Regions from separate parts of the Nonomuraea sp. NPDC050310 genome, predicted to be linked through region 1. Evidence: riboswitches for the same ligand, from Rfam matches in the RefSeq annotation. Region 1 holds a riboswitch; each other region holds the start of a gene.
The links. Region 1 has a riboswitch for thiamine pyrophosphate ahead of AB0I67_RS17520 (FAD-dependent oxidoreductase). Riboswitches for the same ligand answer to the same signal wherever they lie in the genome.
Positions count from the first base shown of each region.

Region 2: linked by a shared signal. The riboswitch ahead of AB0I67_RS04900 (TenA family protein) and the one ahead of AB0I67_RS17520 (FAD-dependent oxidoreductase) in region 1 are both predicted to bind thiamine pyrophosphate.
Region 3: linked by a shared signal. The riboswitch ahead of AB0I67_RS07160 (cytosine permease) and the one ahead of AB0I67_RS17520 (FAD-dependent oxidoreductase) in region 1 are both predicted to bind thiamine pyrophosphate.

Region 1 covers NZ_JBFAKP010000006.1:78,894-83,073, forward strand. Annotated here, with positions in the region: gene AB0I67_RS17510 (thiazole synthase) at 1-639, opposite strand, end outside; gene thiS (sulfur carrier protein ThiS) at 707-907, opposite strand; gene AB0I67_RS17520 (FAD-dependent oxidoreductase) at 907-2,103, opposite strand; TPP riboswitch at 2,093-2,204, opposite strand; gene AB0I67_RS17525 (FAD-dependent oxidoreductase) at 2,230-3,390, shown strand; gene AB0I67_RS17530 (Rv2175c family DNA-binding protein) at 3,421-3,795, shown strand; gene thiE (thiamine phosphate synthase) at 3,773-4,180, shown strand, end outside.
Region 2 covers NZ_JBFAKP010000001.1:1,037,365-1,041,544, reverse strand. Annotated here, with positions in the region: gene AB0I67_RS04910 (hypothetical protein) at 1-833, shown strand, start outside; gene AB0I67_RS04905 (DUF4230 domain-containing protein) at 954-1,613, shown strand; TPP riboswitch at 1,946-2,043, shown strand; gene AB0I67_RS04900 (TenA family protein) at 2,031-2,696, shown strand; gene AB0I67_RS04895 (acetyl-CoA C-acetyltransferase) at 2,736-3,905, opposite strand; gene mce (methylmalonyl-CoA epimerase) at 3,954-4,180, shown strand, end outside.
Region 3 covers NZ_JBFAKP010000002.1:215,775-219,954, reverse strand. Annotated here, with positions in the region: gene AB0I67_RS07170 (PAS domain S-box protein) at 1-649, opposite strand, end outside; gene AB0I67_RS07165 (methylated-DNA--[protein]-cysteine S-methyltransferase) at 741-1,259, shown strand; gene AB0I67_RS07160 (cytosine permease) at 1,234-2,568, opposite strand; TPP riboswitch at 2,559-2,671, opposite strand; gene AB0I67_RS07155 (rhodanese-like domain-containing protein) at 2,694-3,017, opposite strand; gene AB0I67_RS07150 (DNA-formamidopyrimidine glycosylase family protein) at 3,028-3,906, opposite strand; gene AB0I67_RS07145 (LCP family protein) at 3,942-4,180, opposite strand, start outside.

The sequences.
Region 1 (4,180 bases):
CCGCCCGGCCTGGACCGCCGCGCGCATGGCCGAGGCCATCAGCTCCGGCCGCTGCGCCCGGGTGACCGCGGTGGCCAGCAGGACGGCGTCGCAGCCCAGTTCCATCGCCAGCGCCGCGTCGCTCGCCGTACCGATGCCCGCGTCGAGGATCACCGGCACCCCGGCCGCCTCGACGATCAGCTCGATGTTGTGCGGGTTGCGGATGCCGAGCCCGGAGCCGATCGGCGCGCCCAGCGGCATCACCGCCGCGCAGCCCGCCTGCTCCAGCCGCCGGGCCAGCGCCGGGTCGTCCCCGATGTACGGCAGGACCACGAAGCCGTCGGCGACCAGCCGCTCGGCGGCGTCGAAGGTCTCGATCGGGTCGGGCAGCAGCGTGCGCTCGTCGGCGATGACCTCCAGCTTGACCCAGTCGGTGCCCAGCGCCTCGCGCGCCAGCCGCGCGGTCAGCACGGCCTCGCCGGCGGTGAAGCAGCCCGCGGTGTTGGGCAGCACCTTGATGTCGCGCTTGCGCAGCACGTCCAGCACCGAGCCGCGGGCGGCCGGGTCGAGCCGCCGCATCGCGACCGTGGTCAGCTCCGTGCCCGAGGCGGCCAGCGCCTGGTCGAGCACCTCCAGCGACGGCGCCCCGCCGGTGCCCATGATCAGCCGGGAGCCGAACCGCTCGCCGGCGATGACCAGCTCGTCCGCCGTGAGGTCCGGCGTGCCCTCAGCCACCCTGCACCGCCGTCAGCACCTCGAGGCGGTCGCCGTCGCCGAGCGCCGTGGACTCCCACGCGCCCCGCCGTACGACCTCGTCGTTGACCGCCGCGGCGACGCCGCTGGTCTGCTCCGTCAGCGTGCGTACGGCTTGCGCCACGGTCGTGCCCTCCGGCACCTCACGCGCGGCGCCGTTGATCGTCACCTTCATCAGAACCTTCCCGGCGAGCACAACGCGGCCAGCTCGCTCTCCTCGCCCTGGATGATCGCGGCGGTGAGCGGGGCGAGCAGCACCCCGCCGCGGTGGTGCCCGGTGGCCAGGGCCAGGCCCGGCTCCGGCGCCGGGCCGATCAGGGGCAGGTTGTCGGGCGTCCCGGGCCGCAGCCCGGCCACGCACTCGACCAGCTCCAGCTCGGTGACGCCCGGCACCAGCTCGCGGGCGTCGCGCAGCAGCTCGTAGACGCCGCCCGCGGTGACGCGGGTGTCGAAGCCCAGCTCCTCCTGCGTCGCGCCGACCACCAGCTCGCCGTCGCCGCGCGGGACGAGGTAGACGGGGTTGCCGTGGACCAGGCCGCGCACGCAGCGGGTGAGCAGCGGCTCGGGGGAGCGCAGGCGCAGGATCTGGCCCTTGACCGGCCGGACCGGGACGTCGTGCAGCGCGCCGCTCCAGGACCCGGCGGCCAGCACGACCCGCTCGGCCTCCAGAACCTCGAGCCCGCCGTCGAGCCCGCCGTCGAGCCCGCCGTCGAGCCCGCCGTCGAGCCCGCCGTCGAGCCCGCCGCCGAATCCGCCGTCGAATCCGCTGCCGGGCCCGCCGTCGGATCGCGCCAGCCGTACGCCGTGGACGCGGTCGCCGGAGCGGAGGAGAGCCTCCGCGCGGGCGGCCACGAGCGGCACGGAGAGCCGGGTCAACGCGGCCAGCAGGGCGCGGGTGAGCCGGCGGGGATCGACCCAGGCGTCGCCGCCGGCCAGCAGGCCGCCGCGCACCGAGGGGGCCAGCATGGGCTCCAGCCGCCGGCACTCGCGCCCGGTCAGCCGCTCGACCGGCAGCCCTAGCCCGGCCATGAAGGCGGCCAGCTCGTCGAGCGCGGCCAGGTCGTCGGCGTTGAAGGCGACGTCGAGCGTGCCGTCGGTGCGGTAGTCGAGCAGCGCCGCCCAGTCGGGTTCGCCGAGGTCGGCGGCCAGGTCGGCGGCGAACTCCGGCCAGCGGCGCAGCGAGGCCGAGCCCAGGCGCAGCAGCGCGGTCTCGGTGTAGGCGGTCTCGCTGACCGGGGCCAGCATGCCGGCCGCGGCGTGGGAGGCCCCGGCGCCCGGAGCGGGATCGACGACGGTGACGGGACGCCCGGTGCGGGCCAGCCGCCAGGCGACGGCGAGGCCGGCGACGCCCCCGCCCACGATCACATCCATGTCCGCTCCCTTCGCCGGCATGATCCGGATCAGGTGTCTGCGGTCGAAGGCCGCCAGCCTTCCTCTCAGCCCGGTGCAGCCGGACTCCCGCGCGTCTTGCGGCTCCAGCCTACTAGGGTCGGAGCCGTGAATCATGTCGTGGTGGTCGGCGCGGGCCTGGCCGGGGTACGCAGCGTGGAGGCCCTGAGGGGCCGTGGGTACGAAGGCGGGATCACCTTGCTGGGGCAGGAGCGCCACCGGCCCTACGACCGGCCACCGCTGTCGAAGGCGGTGCTGCTCGGCGAGACGGACCGCACCTACGTGGACGTCGACCTGGAGGCGATGGAGGTGGACTTCCGCCCCGGCGTGGCCGCCAAGGGCCTGCGCGAGGGGGTGGTGGAGACCACCGAGGGCGAGCTGCCCTTCGACGGCCTGGTGATCGCCACCGGCGCCGACCCGATCCGGCTGCCCGGCGACGGGCCGCAGCACGTGCTGCGCACCATCGACGACGCCCTGCTGCTGCGGGCCACCTTCGTGGCCGGGGCGCGGGTGGTCGTCGTCGGCGCCGGCTGGATCGGCGCCGAGGTCGCGACCGCGGCCCGCCGCGCCGGATGCGCGGTGACCGTCGTCGAGGCCGGCCGGGCCCCGCTGGCGCACGCCGTCGCGCCCGAGGTGGGGGAGCGGATCATCCCCTGGTACGACGGCATCGACCTGCGGCTCGGGGCCATGGTGAGCGAGGTGGACGAGGGCGGCGTCCGGCTGACCTGCGGCGAGTTCCTGGACGCCGACGTGGTCGTGGCGGGCATCGGCGTACGGCCGGCCGTCGAATGGCTCGCCGACGCCGACATCGACCTGCACAACGGCGTGGTGACCGACGAGCACCTGCGCACCTCGATGCCCGGCGTGGTCGCGGTCGGCGACTGCGCCGCGTGGTGGTCGCGCCGCTACGGCCGCCGGCTGCGCGTGGAGCACTGGGACACCGCCCTGGGCGCCCCCGAGGTGGCCGCCGCGGCGCTGCTCGGCCAGGACGAGGTCTACGACCCGGTCCCGTACTTCTGGTCGGAGCAGTTCGGGCACATGGTCCAGTTCGCCGGCGACCCGCAGGAGGCGCGGCTGCTCTACCGCGGCGAAGGCGAGCCGAAATGGACCGCGTGCTGGCTGACCAGCGATGATCGCCTCGCCGCGATTCTCACCGTCGACCGGCCGCGCGACCTCGTCCAGGGCCGCCGGATCATCGAAGCGGGACAGCATCTTGACGCGGCGCTGCTGGCGGATTCACAGGTCCCCCTACGAGACTGTGTAGTTTGAGCAAGGACGGCGTGTGGTAGTTGTGGTGTCGTGACGCTCTCTGTTGCACAGATCGACCGGGACACCGAGCAGCTCGTTGACGAGTGGCTCACGCTCCCCGAAGTGGCCAAGCGGCTCGACCTTTCGATCGGCCGCGCCAAGCAGCTCCTCAAGGACCACAAGCTCCTCGGCGTGCGCCGGGGCAGCGGCGGTCCGCAGGTGCCCGCCGTCTTCCTCGACGGCGGCGAAGTGATGAAGGGACTGCCCGGCACGCTCACCGTGCTCCTCGACTCGGGATACGACGACGTCGAGGCTCTGCGCTGGTTGTTCACCCCCGACGACTCGCTCCCCGGCTCGCCCATCGAGGCGATCAGGGCCGGTCGTCACACCGAGGTCAAGCGACGTGCCCAGGCCCTCGCTTTCTGACGCTCGGCTCTACCTCTGCACCGACGGCCGCCGCGACCGCGGTGACCTCGCCGACTTCCTCGACGCCGTGCTCGCCGGCGGCGTCGACATCGTGCAACTCCGGGAAAAAGGCCTGGAAGCACGCGAGGAGCTCGCGCTCCTGGAGGTCTTCCGCGAGGCCTGCGACCGGCACGGCAGGCTCCTGGCGGTGAACGACCGGGCGGACATCGCGTACGCGGCCCGTCCCGACGTGCTCCACCTGGGCCAGGACGACCTGCCCGTGCCCGTCGCGCGCGAGCTGCTCGGCGACGACATCCTCATCGGCCGCTCCACGCACTCCACCGCGGAGGCGTCGGCGGCGGCCGCCGAGGAGGGGGTCGACTACTACTGCTGCGGGCCGATCTGG
Region 2 (4,180 bases), on a different contig from region 1:
CGGCCAGCACCTGGCTCGACCGGCTGACGCCGGGCACGGGCGAGCCGTACGACCTGTTCCAGGGGTTGAGCGCGGCGGCCTTCCTCGACCAGACGTTGTGGCTGCTCGGGGTGACCGCGACGATCCTGCTCGGCTGGGCGGCCTGGGTGACGCGCCAGCGGCTGGCGCTCGCCGCGGCGCTGGTGGCGGTGCTGGTCGCCGGGGTCGGCGTGGCCCGGCTGCTGTCGCAGGGCGCTTCGGACGAGCACGCCTCGATCGCCTACGCCTGCCAGGACTGGCCGATCACGGTCTGCGTGCATCCGGGCATGCGCGGCGGGCTGACCGAGCTGTCGGCGGCCTTCACCAAGGTCGCCTCGCGGCTGTCGGGCACGCCGGCCGCCTTCACCCGCGTCGAGCAGCGCCCGCTGGACAGCGAGCTCAAGGCGGGCTCGGGCGTGGTGCCGATCCACATGGCGGACCTGTCGCCCGGCTTCGCCGAGCAGGCGGTCGGCGCCTACGTCGAGGGCCTGGCGGCCCGGTGCGAGCGCGAGACCGGCGCGGGCTACCGCGAGATCGTGGTGGCGTGGCTGCTGGGCGAGCCGCTGCCGGGCGGGCCGCTGCCCGAGCACCAGTCGGCCGCGGCCTGGTTCTCCGGCCTCAGCGAGCACCAGCGGCGCGGCTGGCTGCGGATGTTCTACAACGACTTCCAGTCGTGCCGCCTGTCGGCGCGGCACTTCGGCGGCGAGCCCGCCGCGATGGCCGGACGGGCGCGGCCCAACCCGGGCGTGGTGCAGCTCTACCCGGTCCGCCAGAACGCCACCGTCACGGGCGTGTCCTGGCCCGGCACCCGCTGAGCGTACGGCGCGGCCTGCCGTACGCCGTGGAGCCTTCCGGGGTGACCGTGGCGGGCGCGCGACTCACTTCTCACCCCCCGGCACGCCATGATCGCCTGGCGAGGGGGTAGAGAGAAGCCCATGAAAACGACTCCCATGGCGCTCGGGTCCCGGCGCCGCCGGTGGAGATATATCGCCCTCGCCTTAGTGCTGCTCGCCCTGGCCGTGGTGGGCGTCCGGCTGGTCTGGTCGTGGGCCGACCCCTTCGGCGAGCAGACGGTGGACCGCAGCCAGCCGGTGCTGCTGCAGTCCATCCACAACCTGAGCCGCTTCGAGGCGGCCACCGGCAGCTTCCAGGTCGTGGTGGACCTGGAGAAGGACGCCAACTTCCTGCCCGACGCGATCAAGGGCTCGCGCACGCTCTTCGTGGGCGCCGGGAACGTCGACGCCTACGTCGACTTTTCGGGACTGGCGAAGGACGCGGTGACGGTCAACCAGGACCGCACCCAGGCGACGATCAAGATCCCGCGGGCGCAACTGGAGAAGCCGAACCTGGACAACTCGCGCTCCTACGTCTTCGCCCAGCAGCGCGGCTTCGTCGACCGGGTGTCGGACTTCCTCGCCGGCTCCCCGCCCGACCAGCGCGAGCTCTACACCCTCGCGGAGAAGAAGATCAACGAGGCGGCCCTGGCCAGCGACCTGCGCAACCGCGCCGACACCAACACCAAGCTCATGCTGGAGGGCCTGCTGAAGTCGCTCGGCTTCACCAAGGTCAGCGTCACCTTCACCGACGGAGCCTGAGGCCGCGGCTCCCCCTGCGGGAGCAGGGAACCGTACCTAGGCGTCACCCGTACGGGCTAGGACCGCTCACCGCCTCCCGGATAAGGCATCTGCCTCATGCGGGAGGCCATGGCTTAGCGCGAAGCTTGAAGCATGTTCAACGACATTCACTTCCTCGCCGCCAAGCACCAGCTTGAAGAGATGCGCCGGGACGCGGCGATCGAGCGGCAGCTCCGCAAGCTGCCCCGCTTCCCTCGTTTCGGCCGCCCGTAAGCTGGGAATCGACCCCGCCGGGTTCGCCCAGCTCCCGCGGAGACTCCTCCGCGAGCACTGATCGGTCGTCTAGTAGAGTCGCGCATGACGCGGGGTGCCCGGAATGTCCGGGCTGAGAACAGACCCGTCGAACCTGCCCTAGTTAGCACTAGCGAAGGGACCGTCATGTTCAGCGACGACGTCTGGGCACGGACCGCCAAGCTGCTCGAGGCCATCCACGAGCACCCGTTCAACACCGCGCTCGGCGAGGGCACCCTCGATCGCGAGCGCTTCGCCTTCTACATCGTCCAGGACGCGCGCTACCTGGAGGCGTTCTCCCGCGCGCTGGCGACGCTGGCCGTACGCGCGGCCGACCCGGACGAGATGGCCTTCTGGGCGCAGAGCGCGCACGGGGCCATCGCCGCCGAGCGCACCCTGCACGCCGGCTACATCGAGGAGTACGGGCTGACCGAGGCCGACCTGGCCGGCGTCGCCACCTCGCCCACCGCGCTGGCCTACTCCTCCTGGCTGCAGGCCACCGCGCTGTCGGCGCCCTACGAGGTGCTGGCCGCCGCGGTGCTGCCCTGCTTCTGGGTCTACCAGGACGTCGGCCAGTCGCTGGTACGGCGGAGCACCCCGAGCCACCCCTACCGCGCCTGGATCGCCACCTACGCCGACCCGGCCTTCGAGGCCTCGGTCACCCAGGCGCGCCTGATCACCGACCGGGCCGCGCTGAGCGGCGACACCGGCGCGATGACCGCCGCCTTCGTCCGGGCCACCGAGTTCGAGTACCTCTTCTGGGACAGCGCGTGGCGCCTGGAGACCTGGCCCACGGCCCAGTGGCTGTCCTGACCCGGCGCTCAATACGCCGGGCCGGACAAGCGGATCGGGTCAGGGCACGCGGATGATGAGCGCGTCGCCCTGGCCGCCGCCACCGCAGAGGCCGGCCGCGCCGAGCCCGCCGCCGCGCCGCTTGAGCTCGTGGGCGAGGGTGAGCACGATGCGAGCGCCGGAGACGCCGATCGGGTGACCCAGCGCGATGCCGCCGCCGTTGACGTTGACCTTGTCCAGGTCGACGCCGAGCTCCTTGGCCGACTGGAGCACCACGCTGGCGAACGCCTCGTTGATCTCGACCAGGTCGAGGTCGCCGGTGGTGAGCCCCTGCTTGGCCAGGGCGTGCTTGATGGCGTTGGCCGGCTGCGACTGCAGCGAGGCGTCCGGCCCGGCCACGTTGCCGTGCCGGCCGATCTCGGCGAGGTACGGCAGGCCCAGCTCCTCCGCCTTGGCCTTGGACATCACGACCACCGCGCAGGCGCCGTCGGAGATCTGCGAGGCCGAGCCGGCGGTGATGGTGCCGTCGGCGGCGAAGGCCGGGCGCAGCCGGGCGAGCGTCTCGGCGGTGGTGTCGGCGCGCACGCCCTCGTCGTCGGCGAACAGCCCCTTCTTGGGCACCTCGACCGGGACGATCTCGTCGGCGAACACGCCGTTCTTGATCGCGGCGGCGGCGAGCTGGTGGGAGCGGGCCGAGAAGGCGTCCTGCTCCTCGCGGCCAATGCCGAGCCGGGTGTTGTGCCGCTCGGTGGACTCGCCCATCGCGCACTGGTCGAAGGCGCAGAACAGGCCGTCGTGCGCCATCGAGTCGAGCACCGTGGACGAGCCGTACTTGACGCCCTTGCGCAGGCCGGGCAGCAGGTGCGGGGCGTTGGTCATCGACTCCATGCCGCCGGCGACGACGATCTCGAACTCGCCGGCGCGGATGAGCTGGTCGGCCAGCGCGATGGCGTCGAGGCCGGACAGGCAGACCTTGTTGACGGTCAGGGACGGCACGGTCATCGGGATGCCGGCGTTGACCGCGGCCTGGCGGGAGGGGATCTGGCCGGCGCCCGCCTGGAGCACCTGGCCCATGATCACGTAGTCGACCTGCTCGGGCGCGACGCCCGAGCGCTCCAGGGCCGCCTTGATGGCGATCCCGCCCAGGTCCGTGCCGGAGAACCCGGACAGCGAACCCAGCAGCTTGCCGATCGGCGTGCGAGCTCCGGCGACGATGACGGAACCAGACATGGGGGCCTCCACTGGAACGAAGACGGCGTCGTTTGACACGATACCGACATGCTGCTGCGCATCGATCACGTCGGTATCGCCTGCCATGACCTGGAGGAGAAGATCAAGCTCTTCTCCGAGCTCTTCGAGCTGGAGGTCGTCACCCGCGAGGTGAACGAGGAGCAGGGTGTCAAGGAGGCCATGCTGCGGGTGGCCGGCGACTCCTACATCCAGCTCCTCGAACCGCTCAGCCCGGACTCGCCGGTGGGCAAGTTCCTCGCCAAGCGGGGCGAGGG
Region 3 (4,180 bases), on a different contig from region 1:
TCTCCAGGAGCACGGTCTTGCCGGTCCGCATCAGCTTGCCGACCAGGCTGGCGTTGAGGTCGGCCGTCGAGCCCTTGAGGTGCTCGGGCAGCCGGTGGGAGGAGACCAGCCGCAGCCGGTCGCCCTCGATCAGCACGAAGCCGCCCGCGTCGGCGCCGGTCAGCTCGCTCAGGCTGGCGGCGATCCGGTCGAGCACCGCGGGCAGCTCCAGCGCGGCGTTGATGTCGCCGACCACGTCGGTCAGCTTGCGCACGAGCTGCGCCCGGCGCGCTCCGCGGCTGCGCGCGGCGATGTCGTCACGGACCAGGTGATGGACGCACACGTACCCGACCACCGAGGCGCCCTGGCACAACGCGCTGGTGTCCACCCGCAGGTCGAGCAGGGTGCCGTCGCGCCGGAAGCGTTTGGTGCGCAGGGAGACCTGCCCGCCCGTCCGCACCCGCTCCAGCACCGCGTTGTGCTCGGCGGTCAGCTCGCCCGGCACGATCGGGGCGCGCCGTCCCACCAGCTCCTCGGCGCTCCAGCCGAACAGCCGCTCGGCGGCCGGGTTCCAGGCCAGCACGGTCTGGTCGCGGTCGAGCGCCACCACGGCGTTGGGCGAGCTGGCGAGCACGGCCTCTGCCAAGCTGTCGTCCCAGTCGCCACTCACCTCTCCATAGTGCCGACGTCACGGGCGCTCCGCAGGCCGATCCGTCCGATACGCTGCGCTCACCATGTCAGACCTGGACGCACTGCTTAGAGTGACCTCTCCCGACTATCGGGGCGAAGGCCCGCCCGACATCGCCTTCGGCACCTACGACGGCGCGGTCGGCCGGCTGGTGCTGGCCGTGACCGCGCGGGGCGTGGCCTCCTGCGGGTACGAGGACGAGCACGTCGTCTTCGAGCGGCTGAGCCGTACCGCCGGGGGGTCGATCGGGCCGGACGCGCGCCGGCTCGACCCGGTGCGGCGCGAGCTCGACGCCTACTTCTCCGGGCGGTTGCGCGCCTTCACCGTCACCGCCGACCTGCAGCTCGCCACGCCGTTCTCGCGGACCGTGCTGCAGATGGTGGCGGCGGTGCCGTACGGGAGCACGACCACGCGTGCGGAGCTCGCCGAACGCATCGGGCGGCCCCAGGCGCTCCATGCGATCAGCAACGCGCTCAGCACCAACCCGGTCTGCGTGATCGTGCCGTGCCACCGGGTGGCCGACGACGGCGGCTACGCGGGGGGCGCAGCCGCCAAGCGGCATCTGCTCACCGTCGAGAACCGAGCCCGATGAGCCAGGTCACCAGGGCCGAGACGACGAAGGCGCCCAGGGCCGCGCTCATCCACGGCTGAGGGGTGAAGCCGATCGCCTCGCGGGCGCCGTTCCAGATCGCCGCCCACCACGCCACCTTCGGCGGCGCGGCCAGCATCCACCAGGTGACGAAGCCGAGCACCCACGGCACGACCATGAGCCAGCGGCTCGGCGCGTCGTCGGCGGTGTTCCAGCGGGCCCGGCCGCCGAGCAGGAAGTAGTCGACGGTCAGCACGGCGAACATCGGGACGAAGACGGCGCCGATGATGCTGAGGAAGGCGCCGTAGGAGTTGACGTCCACGACCAGGGCGACGCCGATGGTCAGCACGCCGATCGCCACGGACAGGATCCGCCGGTCCACCTTGGGCAGCAGGTTCTGCAGGGACATCGTGGTCGAGTAGTTGTTGGCGAAGGACTGGTCGGTCTCGCGCAGCACCAGGATGCCGAAGAAGAACGCGCCCAGCGGGGCCGCGACGAACGGCGCGAACACCGCGGTCGAGTCGGCCAGCACCGCCTGGTGCCCGGCGATGGCCACCGCGTAGACGCCGATCACCAGGCAGGCCACCTGCGCCAGGCTGTAGCCGATCACCGCGCCGCCGAAGGCCGCGCCGCTGGAGCGCGAGTGCCGGGCGAAGTCGGCCGCCACCGGCACCCAGGAGATGGACAGCGCGATCACGAAGTCGACCGCCGGGACGAAGGCGTCCCACGTGCCGGAGACCGGCGGCGCCTCGCCGACCAGCACCACCGCGAACCACACCGTCGAGATGATCACGCCGGCGGTCACGACGCGACGGATCAGCCGGATCGCGCCGAGCGGGTAGATCGTCAGGACCACGGTGAGCACCCCGGCCACGATCACCCACACCGCGTACGGCACAGCCGTCCCGAAGATCGCCTGGGCCCCCTTGGCGATCACCCAGAGCTCGAACGCGCCCCACCCGAGCATCTGGATGACGTTGAGCAGGGTCGGGACGTACGACAGCTTGGCCCCGAACAGCCCGCGCAGCAGCACCATGGCCGGCCGCCCGGTCTGCGCGCCGGGCACCGCGGCCAGGCCCACCATGGCGGTGCCGATCAGGCTGCCCACCACGGTGGCGGTGATCGCCGCGGGCACGCTCAGCGGCGTGCCGCTGACCAGCGGGTCGATCATGAACAACGCGAAGGCGAACCCGAGCAGGCTCATGCCCAGGTTGGCCCAGAACGCGCTCTGGTCGAGCACCCCCAGGACCTTCGGGGGCGCCTCGTCCAGCGTCAGCGGCACTTCTGCATGGGGATCGGCGACATGCGCCATCACACACTCCCTACGCCGGCATTACCCGGACAGGTTCATGCGGTCGGCGACAGCGGTAGTCGCCCTCTCAGCCTGGTTGCCCCAAGCTCCCGCGGGTCTGAAATTTTCGACCGGATTATGTCACATCAGGCCACGAAAGGGGATTGCCCGGTCTCGCTGACCATCTCCCGGCCGGCGGCCTCCCACGCCTGCATGCCGCCTTCGACGTTGACCGCCTTGCGGCCGATGTGGTTGAGCCAGGCGGCGGCGTTGTAGGAGCGCCCGCCGATCCGGCAGAGCACGTAGAGCGTCTGGTCGGCCGGGACCTCCTCGACCCGCATCTGCAACTCGCCCAGGGGGATGTGCACCGCGGCGGGGGCGTGGCCGGCCACCCATTCGACCTGCTCACGCACGTCGAGCAGGTAGGCGTCGGCAGGCACCTCGCGGGCCTGAATCTCGGGAACCGTCATGCCCACCAGGCTACTTGAGCAACTTGCTCATCCGCCGGTCCGCCAGGGGCTTGCCGCCGGTCTGGCAGGTGGGGCAGTACTGGAGCGAGGAGTCGGCGAAGGAGACCTCGCGGATGGTGTCGCCGCACACGTCGCAGGGCTCGCCCGCCCGGTTGTGCACGCGCAGGCCGGACTTCTTCTCCGCCTTGAGGTCCTTGGCCGCCAGGCCGTGCGCCCGCTCCACCGCGTCACGCAGGGTGGTGACGATGGCCTCGTGCAGGTCGGCGACCTGGGCCTCGGTCAGCGACGAGGCGATCTTGAAGGGCGACATCCGGGCGGCGTGCAGCACCTCGTCGGAGTAGGCGTTGCCGATGCCGGCGATCACCTTCTGGTCGCGCAGCAGGCCCTTGATCTGGGTGCGGGAGCCGCCCAGGATCTGCTGGAGGGCCTGGACGGTGAAGGCGGGGTCGAGCGGGTCGGGGCCGAGGGCGGCCACGCCCGGCACCTCGTCCGGATTTTTCACCACGTAGACGGCCAGGCGTTTCTGCGTGCCCGCCTCGGTGAGCTCGAAGCCCGGCGCCAGGCCCAGCTCGTTCGGCGACAGCCGTACCCGCACCGCCAGCGGCCCCTTGCCGGGACGGACCGGTTTCGCGCCCGAGAGGTCCTCACGCCAGCGCAGCCAGCCGGCCCGCGCCAGGTGGATGACCAGGTGCAGGCCGTCGCAGTCGAGGTCGAGGAACTTCCCGTGCCGGGACACGCCGGTGATCTCCAGCCCGCCCAGCGCCGTGACGGGCGGGTCGAAGGTCTTCAGCGCCTGGAAGGCGACGACGTCCACGCCGAGGACCGTGTGGCCGACGGCCCGGTCGCGGAGGAACTCGACGAGAGATTCCACTTCGGGTAGTTCCGGCATGCGTCCAGAGTACGGTCCACAGGCTGTGGACAACGTCAGCCCGCGCTGAGCAGGTCCTTCGGCACCGGTTTGTCGTCGGCCAGCGCGTCGAACAGCCGCAGCGCCTTCTCCCTGTCCCACTTGACGCCCTCGCCGCCGCCCACCTGCTCGACGCCGCCGAACGGCACGACCGTGGTCACCGGGCTGTCGCCCATGGCCAGGCCGAGCGAGAGCAGGTCGAACGCGCCGGTGCCCTCGGAGACGTCGACCGAGTCGGTCGCCGCGGTGGCCAGCG